One region of the Streptomyces sp. NPDC026672 genome, then DNA from elsewhere that is predicted to be linked to it. Evidence: riboswitches for the same ligand, from Rfam matches in the RefSeq annotation. Region 1 holds a riboswitch; each other region holds the start of a gene.
What was found. A riboswitch is a leader RNA that binds a small molecule or an ion and turns the genes downstream of it on or off. The one in region 1 is predicted to bind S-adenosylmethionine.

Region 1 (4,272 bases):
CAGCAGCCCGCGCACGATGTTCTTCGACAGCTCGGTCCGGTCCACCCGTACGACGGCGCGCCGCGCGCTCCCGTCCGGCCCCGTGCCGATCTCCTCCCGCAGCGTAGCCATCCGCTCGTCGACGTCCGCCCGGTGCGAGCGCTCCCGCAGGAACTCCGCGTCCGCGCCCAGGCCGTGCACCCCGATCCGGGTGCCCGCGGGGATGCCGGGCCCGAGGACGTCGTGGCAGCAGGCCGTGAACGCGTCCGCCCAGCGGCGCGTCAGGAACGCCGCCCGGTCCGCGCCGAGGATCCCGCCGAGCAGCTCGGCCGCGATGTCGTCGGGCAGCAGCCGGAAGTAGTCCGGCGGCGCCCACGGGGTGTGCGAGAAGTGCCCGATGCGCAGATCGGGCCGCAGTTGCCGCAGCATCCGCGGCGCCAGCGCCAGGTGGTAGTCCTGGATCAGCACGGCCGCGCCCTCGGCGGCCTCCTCGGCCAGCGCCTGGGCGAACGCCCGGTTGTAGGCCCGGTACGACTCCCACCGGCGCCGGAACTCCGCGTCGAAGACGGGCTCCAGCGGTGTCTGGTAGAGCATGTGGTGGACGAACCACAGCACCGAGTTCGCGATCCCGTTGTACGCGTCCCCGTACACGTCCGCCGGGATGTCCAGCATCCGCACGCCCGGCTCGCCGACCCCCCGCCGTACCGCCTCGCGGTCGCCGTCGCCGAGCGCGGCGCACACCCACAGCGAGTCCGCGTCCGAGCCGATCGCGGACAGCCCGGACACCAGTCCGCCGCCGCCGCGCCGGGCGTGCAGCGAGCCGCCCGCGTCGTCGGGCCGGACCTCGTACGAGACCGGGCCGCGGTTGGAAGCCACCAGCACCTGTGCAGCACCCTGCGTCGAAGCCATAAGCCTCAACCTAGCCCGGCCCGTAAACGCTCAAACGTACGGTCCACCCCACGTGGGCGCTGTATACGGCCGTTCTCGCGAGGCCGCCGCCCGCGGTCAGGCGACCCGGCGCGCCGCGTACTCCGCGATCTCCGTCATCGGCGGCCGCTCCTCGGTGTCCACCGAGTAGGTGCGCGGCTCGAACCCGTCCTCGCCGCGCTCGAACTGGGTCAGCGACGGGCGGACCAGATGGCCGCGGGCCAGCCGCAGCTGCGCGGTGCGGTAGATCGCGGCGGCCATCCTGCCCAGCGCCTGCCCGTCCTGGTGCCGGTGCTTGCGCACGCCGACGTCGACCTGCGCGAGGGCGTCCAGACCCACCAGGTGCAGGGCGTCGACCAGCATGCCCAGCTCCACGCCGTAGCCGACGGGGAACGGCAGCTGTTCGAGCAGCGAGCGACGGGCGGCGTACTCCCCGCCGAGCGGCTGCACGAAGCCCGCCAGCCGCGGCCAGTGCATGTTCAGCAGCGGGCGGGCCATCAGCTCGGTGACCCGGCCGCCCTGCCCCGAGGCCCCGCCGAGCGGCCGGTCGTACATCGCCTTGACCAGGTCCACCCCGGGGTCGGTGAGCAGCGGGCCCACGATCCCGGAGACGAAGTCGGAGGAGAACTCGCGCAGGTCGGCGTCGACGAAACAGACGATGTCCCCGCTCGTGACCAGCAGCGAGCGCCACAGCACCTCGCCCTTGCCGGGCACGGCGGGCATCCGCGGCAGGATCGCGTCCCGGTGGACGACCCGGGCGCCCGCGGCGGCGGCCACCTCCGCGGTGCGGTCGGTGGAGCCCGAGTCGACGACCACGATCTCGTCGACGAGCGGGACCTGTTGCACGAGGTCGTGACGGATGATCGCGACGATGTCGCCGACCGTCTCCTCCTCGTTGAGGGCGGGCAGGACCACGGAGACCGTGTGTCCCGTGCGCTGTTTCGCGGCCACGATCCGGTGGAGCGGGCGATCGGTCACCGACCAGGAGCGGGTGGCCAGCCAGCGCTCGACTTCTTCCAGCACAGTCAGCGGCTCCTCACTGTCGTGATCACACCAGGTGACCGTGTGATCCATCTCGCGGTTCGGACGACTATCTCAACTGTCCTGGCCTTCGGTTACAGTCTTGAACAACGCCGGTGACCATCGCATGTCGGGGGTCGAGGGCGTCCACAACCGCATACAGCTCATCCAGAGGGGCAGAGGGACACGGCCCGATGAAGCCCCGGCAACCCTCCAGCCGGTTCTCGTTCTCCGCGAGGCTCCCGGCTAGGGAAGGTGCCAAATCCGTCTCACGACGAGATGCGTCGTGAGGAAGATGAGGAGAAAGGGCCTCGCCTCACATGGCTGCGCAGACTGTTGCCACCACTTCGGACCCCACGGTCGACCTCGGTCCCGCCACCGCCCTGAGCTGCCGCGAATGCGGCCACCGCGTGCCCCTCGGCCCCGTGTTCGCCTGTGAGGAGTGTTTCGGCCCGCTGGAGATCGCCTACGACTTCTCGGCGTACGACACCGAGGACCTGCGCAAGACGATCGAGTCGGGCCCCGCGAACATCTGGCGCTACGCACCGCTGCTGCCCGTCCCCGCCGACGTGGCCGGCAAGCCCAACATCAACCCCGGCTGGACCCAGCTCGTCAGGGCCGACAACCTCGCCCGTGAACTCGGCGTCACCGGCGGCCTGTTCGTCAAGGACGACTCCGGCAACCCGACGCACTCCTTCAAGGACCGGGTCGTCGCCCAGGCCCTGGAGGCCGCCCGCGCCTTCGGCTTCACCACCCTGTCCTGCTCCTCCACCGGCAACCTCGCCGGTGCCGTCGGCGCCGCCGCCGCCCGCGCCGGCCTCCGCTCCTGCGTGTTCATCCCGCACGACCTGGAGCAGGCCAAGGTCGTCATGGCCGCGGTCTACGGCGGCGACCTCGTCGGCATCGAGGGCACCTACGACGACGTGAACCGGTTCTGCTCCGAGCTGATCGGCGACCCGGTCGGCGAGGGCTGGGGCTTCGTCAACGTCAACCTGCGGCCGTACTACGCGGAGGGCTCCAAGACCCTGGCGTACGAGATCTGCGAGCAGCTCGGCTGGCGGCTGCCCGACCAGATCGTGGTCCCGATCGCCTCCGGCTCCCAGCTCACGAAGATCGACAAGGGGCTCCGGGAGCTGATCGCGCTCGGCCTGGTCGAGGACCGGCCGTACAAGATCTTCGGCGCGCAGGCCGAGGGCTGCTCGCCGGTGTCGACGGCGTTCAAGGCGGGGCACGACGTGGTCCGGCCGCAGAAGCCGAACACGATCGCCAAGTCCCTCGCCATCGGCAACCCGGCCGACGGGCCGTACGTCCTCGACATCGCGCGCCGCACCGGTGGCGCCGTGGAGGACGTGACGGACGAACAGGTCGTCGACGCCATCCAGCTGCTGGCGCGCACGGAGGGCATCTTCGCGGAGACCGCCGGCGGGGTGACGGTCGGTGTGACGAGGAAGCTGATCGAGTCCGGCGCCCTCGACCCCACCCTGACGACCGTCGTGCTCAACACGGGCGACGGCCTGAAGACCCTCGACGCGGTGGCCGGCACCGGCCTGACCGCGACCATCCGTCCGACCCTGGACTCCTTCCGAGAGGCTGGCCTCGCATGAGCGTGACCGTTCGCATCCCCACCATCCTGCGCACCTACACGGGCGGGCAGGCCGAGGTCGACGCCGAGGGGGGCAACCTCGGCGAGGTCATCGCCGACCTCGACCGGAACCACACGGGCATCGCCGCCCGCGTCCTGGACGACCAGGGCAAGCTGCGCCGCTTCGTCAACGTGTACGTGAACGACGATGACGTCCGCTTCGAGCAGGGGCTGGAGACCGCCACGCCGGACGGCGCGGGCGTGTCGATCATCCCGGCCGTCGCCGGCGGCTGATCATTACCTTCGGTAATCCCGGTTACCGACCGTTCGTTGAATTGCCCCCTCCGTGAGAGAAGCGGAGGGGGCAATTCAGTGGGGTTGAACGCGGTAGAGTTGGGGAACGCGCTCCCCGACTTCGGGTCGGGAGCCCCGGATTCTTTGTGCGCGCCCGGCAAGAAGCAGCCAAAGTACCTGGGCCTTTTGTGGCTTACACCCCCTTTGTGTGGCCCGACTTGACCAGAATTCAGATGAATTCTTGGTAGATTCCGGACCGCGCCCGTCCAGATTTCTCGTCCGATTGACCTGTTGCAGACGGCAGTTGGGCAGATACATTCAGCCGCGGTCGACGCGTTCCGGCGCACGCCCCCAACCTTGGGGGGTGAGGTCTGACCCGGGTCCGCGAAGTGTGGATCTGTGCAAGGGCCAGTAATAGGGGAGTTAGGCATGGCTCAGGGCACCGTCAAGTGGTTCAACGCGGAGAAGGG
Region 2 (4,272 bases), on a different contig from region 1:
CTTCTTCCTGCCGCTGCGGTTCCCCGCGTGGGTGGTGCTGCCGATCTGGGCGGCGCTCCAGTGGCTGGCCGCGGGGCGGGCGCCGTCCGGGCCCAGCGTCGCCTACCTCGCCCACCTCGTGGGCTTCTCGCTGGGCTTCGTCTTCGCCTGGGGACGGTTCGGGCGGGCGACTAGAGTGAAGGCCGCCCCAGCTCCGGCTCCCGAGGGAGAGAACCAGCCGTGATCACCGCGATCGTGCTCATCAAGACCAGCGTGGACCGGATTCCCGAGATCGCGGAACAGATCGCCTCGCTGGAGTCGGTGAGCGAGGTGTTCTCCGTGACCGGGACGTACGACCTGATCGCCATGGTGCGGGTGCGGCAGCACGAGGATCTGGCCGATGTGATTCCCGGGCGGATCAGCCGGATTCCGGGGGTGGAGGCGACGGACACGCATGTCGCTTTCCGTACGTATTCGCAGCATGACCTGGAGGCCGCGTTCGCCATCGGGCTGGATTCCTAGGAACCCGGGGTTGCGGCGCCCGGTCGCCTGCGGGGCGCGCTGTGCTCACGTCGCCGGGACGCAGCGGCCGTTTTCTGTCCTGTACGTCCACCTGGCGCCGTTGGTGACGAGTTCGTGGACCGCCGTCAGGAAGCGGTCCACGTGTTCGTCGGGGGTGCCGGCGCCGAAGCTGGCCCGGACGGCGTTCAGGGGGTCGGCGCCGCACTCGGCCGGGGTCCGGGGGGCCGTGTCCAGGAGGGTGCGGAGCAGGGGGTGGGCGCAGAAGAGGCCGTCCCGCACGCCGATGCCGTACTCGGCGGAGAGCGCCGCGGCGAAGTGGGAGCTGTTCCAGCCGTCCACGACGAAGGAGATCACCCCGACCCGGGGGGCGTCGTCCCCGAACAGGGACAGGATCCGCACCCCGGGCACCTCGGCCAGGCCCGCCCGCACCCTGGCGATGAGCTGCCGCTCGCGGGCGACGAGCGAGTCGAAGCCGGCCTCCGTGAGCGCCTTGCAGGCCGACGCGATGGCGTGGGCGCCGATGACGTTCGGGGAGCCGGCCTCGTGGCGGGCGACGCCGTCGTGCCAGTCCACCTCCACTCCCCCGTCCGCCCGCCGGGCGACCCGCCGGCTGGCGCCGCCGCCCGCGAGGTAGGGCTCGGCCGCCCCGAGCCAGTCGGCGCGTCCGGCGAGCACGCCGGAGCCGAACGGGGCGTACAGCTTGTGCCCGGAGAAGGCGACCCAGTCGACGTCCAGGTCCGTGACCGACACCGGGTGGTGCGGGGCGAGCTGGGCCGCGTCGAGGACGATCCGGGCGCCGTGCGCGTGGGCCGCGGACGCCAGCTCGCGCACGGGCCACAGCTCGCCGGTGACGTTCGAGGCGCCGGTGACGCACACCAGCGCGGGGGTGCGCGGGTCGTGGGCGGCGAGGGCGCGTTCCAGGGCGCTGACGGCCTGCTCCGGGGTGCGCGGGGCGTCCAGGACGGTGACCCGGGCGTCCGGCCAGGGCAGCAGCGAGGCGTGGTGCTCGGTCTCGAAGACGTAGACCCGGCAGTCGTCCGGGAGCACGGCGGCCAGCAGGTTCAGCGAGTCGGTGGTCGAGCGGGTGAAGACCACCTGATCGGCGGGCCGGCAGCCGAGGAACTCGGCGACGGTGGCGCGGGCGCTCTCGAACAGGTCGGTGGACAGCTGCGAGAGGTGACCGGCGCCGCGGTGGACGCTGCCGTAGTACGGCGCGTACGCGGCGACGTCGTCCCAGACCCGCTGGAGGGCCGGGGCGCTGGCCGCGTAGTCGAGCGCGGCGTAGGTGACCTCGCCGCCGGTGACGAGCGGGACGGTGACGTCCCGGCCCAGGACGGGCAGCGGGGCGCACACGGACGGGTCGGCGGCAACGGTGGAGACGGACATGGCGGACTCCCGTGAGAGGCGAGGCGAAAGCACCGTGCGAGCGCGGAGGGCTCCAGCACGGAGAAAGGGGAAAAGGGGTGCGCGGAGGCGGGGCTCGGCGGCCCTAACGCATTCGCTTGCTCACGGAAGGCTCCCTCGACGACCAGGACCCCTGGTGAACACGAGGGGTCCGCGCTTGCCGCAGACCTCGCTGCCTGCGGCCTGGTCCTCACCCGGGGCACCCCGCCACGGACGGAGGGTTGCCGGACAGCCGGCCGGGGCCGAATGGCTGTCGCTCATGACCTGCCGGACATCCTGCCACACGATCTCGACGCGCGAGGCGCGGTCCGGATGGTGGACCGCGCCTCGCGCGCGAGCGTGCCGGTGTCAGGCGTTGCTGGCCGCCACCCAGCGCTCCAGCGTCCGCCCGGCCGCCCCGGAGTCGATCGACTCGGCGGCCTTCGCCATCCCCGCGCGCAGCTGCTCGGCGAGGCTGCCGGGGCCGGGGTCGAGGGCGACGAGGGCCGCGGCCGAGTTGAGCAGCACCGCGTCGCGCACCGGGCCCGTCTCGCCGGCCAGGAGCCGCCGGGCGACCTCGGCGTTGTAGGCGGCGTCCGCGCCCCGCAGCGCCTCCACGGGTACCAGCTCGACGCCGACGTCACGCGGGTCGAAGACCTCCTCGCTCACCTTGCCGTCGCGCACGACCCACACCCGGGAGGTGGCGGTGGTGGTCAGCTCGTCGAGCCCGTCGTCGCCCCGGAAGACCAGGGACGAGTTGCCGCGCTCGGCGAAGACACCCGCCACTATGGGCGCCATCCGGGGGTCGGCCACCCCGACCGCCTGGGCCCGCACCCGCGCCGGGTTGGTCAGCGGACCGAGCACGTTGAAGGTCGTACGGATGCCCAACTGGCCGCGGGCGGCGGCCACGTGGCGCAGCGCCGGGTGGAACTTCACCGCGAAGCAGAAGGTGATCCCGGCTTCTTCGGCGACCTCGGGGACCCGCGGCAGGGGCAGGTTCAGATTGACGCCGAGCTTCTCCAGGACGTCCGAGGAGCCCGACGCCGAGGACGCGGCGCGGTTGCCGTGCTTGACGACCTTGGCGCCCGTGCCGGCGACGACGATCGACGACATCGTGGAGATGTTCACCGTCTTCGCGCCGTCGCCGCCCGTCCCGACGATGTCGATGGTCCGGCCGGGCACCTCGATCACATTGGCGTGCTCGTACATCGTGCGGACGAGTCCGGTGATCTCCTCCACCGTCTCGCCCTTGGCGCGCAGCGCCACCACGAACCCGGCGATCTGCGCGTCGGTCGCCTCGCCGCGCAGGATGCTGTCCATCGCCCAGGCGGTCGCGTCCGCGCTCTGGTCGTGGCCGTCGAGCAGGGCGTTCAGCACTCCGGGCCAGGAACGGCCCGCCGCGGTGTCGCCTCCAGCGGGGGTCACAGCGCTCATCAGCCGCTCCTGGGTGGTGTCGTCCCGCGCGTGTGGGTGCGGGACAGGGTTCCTGACGGCTCCACCCTATCCAGGCCCGGACACGGCGAAGGGCCCCGTCCGGTGTTCGGACGGGGCCCCTGCCGTGGTGTGGCGATGCGGACGATCAGTGGTGGCCGTGGCCGCTGGTGATCTCCTTGTACTCCTCGACGGTCGGCTTGGGGATCTGGCTGTCCTCGCCGTAGAGGGCGTCACCGAGCTTGGCGCGGAGCTTCTGCGAGCCCTTCACCTTGCGCTCGACACCGTTCTCGTCGACCGTCGGACCGATCGCGGCCGGCTCGTACTGGTGGTGGGCCGTGAGCGTGTGCAGTTGCTCCTGGCTGAGCGGCTCGTGGACCTCGATGAACTCACCGTGCGGCAGCCGCTTGATGATGCCGGTCTCGCGACCGTGCAGCACCTTGTCGCGGTCGCGGCGCTGGAGGCCGAGGCAGATCCGCTTGGTGACGATGAACGCGAGGACCGGGCCGACGAAGACGAAGATCCGGACGAACCAGGTGACCGCGTTGATCGACAGGTGGAGGTGCGTGGCCCACAGGTCGTTGCCGCCGCCGACGAGCAGCGTCAGGTACACCGTCATCCAGGCGACACCGAGGCCGGTGCGGGTCGGGGCGTTGCGCGGGCGGTCCAGGATGTGGTGCTCGCTCTTGTCGCCGGTGACCCAGGACTCGATGAAGGGGTAGACGGCGATCGCGACCAGGACAAGGGGGAAGATCACCAGCGGGATGAACACGCCCAGGACGAGCGTGTGGCCCCAGAAGTTGATCTCCCAGCCCGGCATGAAGCGGATCAGGCCCTCGGAGAAGCCCATGTACCAGTCGGGCTGGGCGCCGGTGGACACCTGGTCCGGACGGTAGGGGCCCATGGCCCAGATCGGGTTGATCTGCGCGACGGCCGCGATGGCCGCGATCACACCGA
Region 3 (4,272 bases), on a different contig from region 1:
GGAGACGTGGAAGGGTTCGGCGTACGTCACCGGAACGACGGGAGCGATCCCGATGGTGCTCGTGGAGGCCGCGACGAAGGCGGCCCGCTCGACCGCGCCGATACGGCCCACGTGATCCGGTGCGGCGCCGGGCGGCAGCACACCGTCGTCCAGGGTGATCAGGGTGAACCCGGCGTGCTCGGCGATGGCGGCGACCCGGGCCACACGGCGAGGGGTGAGCAGTTGACCGGGGGAGTGGGCGGCGCGGCGCCAGGCCGCGGGATGGGCGCCGTCGCCGTCGATCTCGACGGCGACGTGCAGGGCGGGGCCGGACATGGGGTTCCTTCCGGGAAACACGGTGACTCGCGGCCACGGGGCCACGACGGGACGGCCGGTGGACGGCCGGCGTGGGTCAGGCGTGTACGGAAGGACAGACGGCGGAGGAGGTGCGGCAGTAGTCGACGTGCCGCCGGGTGATCAGCCGCGCACCAGTGCACGCACCCCGCGGCGACGTGCCCAGTACGTGCATCAAAGCCTCCACCCGTCAGTGACTTTCGCGTTCAACGTACGTCGACCGCCCCTGCGAATGTCAAGGTCGGCAATGCGCGCGGGCGCGTCCCACCCACTGGCGCGGGCACACCACGCGGTGCCGCAGCGCACCGGGCGACCGTGCCGAGCGGCGCGCCGTCCATCGGAGTGTCCGCGATCCGGGACGGCCCCCTTGACGCCGGTGCCGGTCGGATCGACACTCGCTGAAGGAATCCTAGTGAATAGGTAGGGAAACATGAGGCGCCTGGAGCCGGTCACTGTCCGCGTGCTCCGTTCGCCTCTTCTGACCTCCCGCCGTCACATCGATCTGCTGCGTGTCTGCAGCGCGATCAGGTCCCAGGGCTGAGCCTCGCCCGTCCCGTGCCGGCAGGACCCTTCGCCGGGGGCCCGTGTGTCCGGCGCGCGGACGGGCCCCGATCCCTCGCCCGACGTCGCTTCCGCCGCGCGTACGTCCGCGCCCGCTCCCGGGGAGAGTCATGACCGTCACACCGCTGGCCACCCACGCCTCCGACCGGCCCGCACCCGCCTTCCGGGGCAGGATCGGCAGGGACGCGCGCAGCGGCCACTACGCCGTTCCGGGCCGTTACCGCCTCCACCTCACGACCGCCTGTCCCGACGGCCTGCGCATCGCCGTCACCCACGGCCTGCTCGGCCTGGACGCCATCTGTCCGGCCACCTTCCTGCCGGCCGTCCCCGACTGTCCCGAGGGCGGCCACTCGGCCCTGCGGCCGCTGTACGAGGCCAGTGCCCACCGCTACTCCGGTCCCGCCGTCGCTCCGGTGCTCAGCGACGACTGGTCCGGACGGATCGTCAGCACCCACGCCCCGGACATCATGCGTGACCTCGACCGCCGGTTCGGCGGTGACCGTCTCTCGCTCTACCCGTGCGGCGCCGAGTCGGAGATCGAGGCGGTCGAGCGCATGTGCGCACAGGGCATCGAACAGGCCGCGCAGCGCGCCGGATCGGCCGGTGGCGACCCGGCGGAACGCGACACGGCACTGACCACGCTGTTGGAGACGCTCGGCGCCCTGGAACGCTGGCTCGAAGGACGCACGTATGTGATCCGCGACGAAATCACCGCCGCCGACGTCGAGTTGTGGGTCGCCCTGGTCCAGCTGGACACCGTGCACCGCAACCACCTCGACGCCTCCGCCGTCCAGCGCATCGCCGACCACCCGACCCTGTGGGCCTACGCCCGTCGCCTCGCCGCCCACCCCTGCTTCGGCACCCACCTCGACCTCGACGGCATCGAACGCCGTCACCACGCCCGCTGCCACGGCCTGGAGGCCGCCGGAGCAGCCGTCCAGATCCTCGACTGGGCGGCACACTCGACCCATTAGCCGTTCCACCAAGTGGACCGGCGTTGACATCCGTTCTGCCGATTGTCTTGACTACCGCCAGAACGGTCATGAGCGTCAGCGACAAGCCCTGGCTGGCTGACCGGCAACCCTCGCACCGCGGTGGGGTGCCCCAGGTGACGACCGGACCGGATGACGTTTCGGTAAGCGCGAGGCCCCCAGGGCCGGAACAGTGACGGTGACGCCATGTACGCAGCTCCCAGGACGGCCGCAGGCCGTTCCCAGGGCTGCGTACAGCCGTACCCGAACCTCCTCGTCGCCGATCGCGCCGTCGATCTGCTCCGCGTGAACAGCGCACTGTGTACCGCACCGGGCCGCGCCCGCTGTCGGGGCTGACACCTCACCGCAGCCCCCGCAGTCCCTGACGAACACCGCCCGTGCGGTGTGCCGTTGTCCTCACCGCCCCCGGTACCTCGCCGTCGTGTGCGCCCCCGCATGCCACCGCGCTTCCGGGGTTCCCACCCAGCCGGAGCCCACCATGAGCGAACCCCCTGGCGCCACCGTCACCCTCCCCGACGCGCCTGCCACCGACGAGACGTCAAAGACCCTCACCGCTCAGCGAGTTCTGCCGCTGAGACGGCCAGGACGCTGGATCGCCACCGCGGTCGTCCTGGTCCTGGTCGCCCAGTTCGTGCACGGACTGGTCTCCAACCCCTTCTACCAGTGGGGCCGCTGGAGCTACTGGTTCCTGCGCCCCACCATCCTCGACGGCCTGCTGATCACCGTCGAAGTCGCCGCCTGCAGCGCGGTGTTGGGTCTCCTCGGCGGTATCGTGCTCGCCCTGGCCCGGCTCTCGAGGAGCCCGGTGCTGCGCGCGGTCAGCTGGACCTACGTCTGGGCGCTGCGCTCCATTCCGCTCATCGTGGTGCTGATCTTCCTCTACAACTTCAGCGCCCTGTACCAGACGCTCAGCGTCGGTGTGCCCTTCGGCCCCGCCTTCTTCTCCTTCGACGAGTCCAAGCTCGCCACCGACATGGTCATCGCCGTGATCGGCCTCAGCCTCAACGAGGCGGCCTACGCGGCAGAGGTCGTCCGCGGCGGCATCCTCTCCGTCGACCAGGGCCAGCACGAGGCCGCCGCCGCACTCGGCCTTCCCAAGGGCTACCAGTTCCGGAAGATCGTCTTCCCGCAGGCACTGCGCTCGATCGTCCCGAACTACGTCAACCAGCTCATCGGCCTGGTCAAGGGCACCTCGCTGGTCTTCTACGTCTCGCTGCTCGACCTGTTCGGCTCCGTGCAGACCATGGGCTCCACCTACCCGGGCGACATCGTGCCGCTGCTGCTCGTCGCCACCGTCTGGTACCTGATCCTGACCAGCGTCGTCTCCGTCGTCCAGTTCTACGTCGAACGGCACTACGCCCGCGGTGCCACCCGCAGCCTGCCGCCGACACCGCTGCGGAGGCTCCGCACCGGTCTCACCGACCTGCGGGCCCGCATTCGCCGGGAGGCCGCCGTATGACCGCCGACACGCTCGAAGCGCTGACGGGCGTCGAAGCCGCCACCATCGAGGTCCACAACGTGCACAAATGGTACGGCACCCACCGGGTACTGGACGGCGTCGACCTGACCGTCCGGCCCGGCGAGGTCACCGTGATCCTCGGCCCCTCAGGCTCCGGCAAGTCCACGCTGCTGCGGGTGATCAACCACCTGGAGAAGCCCGACATCGGCCACGTCAGCGTCAACGGCGAACTGATCGGCGTGAGGAGACAGGGCGAGCGGCTCAAGGAGCTGAGTGAGCGGGCCATCCTCGCCCAGCGCGGGCGGATCGGCTTCGTCTTCCAGAACTTCAACCTCTTCCCGCACCTGACCGTCCTGGACAACGTGGCCGCCGCCCCGGTCGCCACCGGCAGGCTGGGCAAACCCGAAGCCCAGGGTCTCGCCCGCGACCTGCTCGGCCGGGTCGGCCTCGCCGAAAAGGCCGGCTCCTACCCCCGGCAGCTGTCCGGCGGCCAGCAGCAGCGGGTCGCCATAGCCCGCGCTCTCGCCCTGCGCCCCGGCGTCATCCTCTTCGACGAGCCCACCTCCGCCCTGGACCCGGAACTGGTCGGCGAAGTCCTCGCCGTCATCAAGGATCTGGCGACCGGCGGCACCACCCTCGTCATCGTCACCCACGAGATCGGCTTCGCCCGCGAGATCGTCGACCGGGTCGTCTTCATCGACGGCGGCAAGATCATCGAGCAGGGTCCCCCCTCCGAGGTCCTCGACAAGCCCCAGCGCGAGCGCACCAGGGACTTCCTCGGCAAGGTCCTCTGACCCGCCGCGCCCCTCGACTCCCCCCGCCCACCCTCATCACCTCCAGCGACAAGGAATGGTCGACAAGGAATGGTCATGTCCACCCACTTCACCCGACGCAGCCTGATACGCGGCATCACCGCGGCGACCGCCG

Region 2: another riboswitch for S-adenosylmethionine. It lies ahead of AB0F77_RS17690 (aminotransferase class V-fold PLP-dependent enzyme); the one in region 1 lies ahead of thrC (threonine synthase).
Region 3: another riboswitch for S-adenosylmethionine. It lies ahead of AB0F77_RS19985 (amino acid ABC transporter permease); the one in region 1 lies ahead of thrC (threonine synthase).

What each region holds. Positions count from the first base shown of each region.
Region 1 covers NZ_JBEZXS010000020.1:127,057-131,328, forward strand. The annotation lists gene AB0F77_RS23665 (trehalose-6-phosphate synthase) at 1-888, opposite strand, end outside; gene AB0F77_RS23670 (glucosyl-3-phosphoglycerate synthase) at 985-1,929, opposite strand; SAM riboswitch class I at 2,088-2,228, shown strand; gene thrC (threonine synthase) at 2,247-3,530, shown strand; gene AB0F77_RS23680 (MoaD/ThiS family protein) at 3,527-3,802, shown strand; gene AB0F77_RS23685 (cold-shock protein) at 4,232-4,272, shown strand, end outside.
Region 2 covers NZ_JBEZXS010000013.1:143,695-147,966, forward strand. The annotation lists gene AB0F77_RS17680 (rhomboid family intramembrane serine protease) at 1-223, shown strand, start outside; gene AB0F77_RS17685 (Lrp/AsnC ligand binding domain-containing protein) at 220-501, shown strand; gene AB0F77_RS17690 (aminotransferase class V-fold PLP-dependent enzyme) at 547-1,887, opposite strand; SAM riboswitch class IV at 2,054-2,170, opposite strand; gene trpD (anthranilate phosphoribosyltransferase) at 2,254-3,318, opposite strand; gene AB0F77_RS17700 (cytochrome bc complex cytochrome b subunit) at 3,464-4,272, opposite strand, start outside.
Region 3 covers NZ_JBEZXS010000016.1:45,329-49,600, forward strand. The annotation lists gene AB0F77_RS19970 (LLM class flavin-dependent oxidoreductase) at 1-315, opposite strand, end outside; gene AB0F77_RS19975 (putative leader peptide) at 764-874, shown strand; gene AB0F77_RS19980 (glutathione S-transferase C-terminal domain-containing protein) at 1,005-1,868, shown strand; SAM riboswitch class IV at 1,933-2,042, shown strand; gene AB0F77_RS19985 (amino acid ABC transporter permease) at 2,365-3,345, shown strand; gene AB0F77_RS19990 (amino acid ABC transporter ATP-binding protein) at 3,342-4,139, shown strand; gene AB0F77_RS19995 (ABC transporter substrate-binding protein) at 4,215-4,272, shown strand, end outside.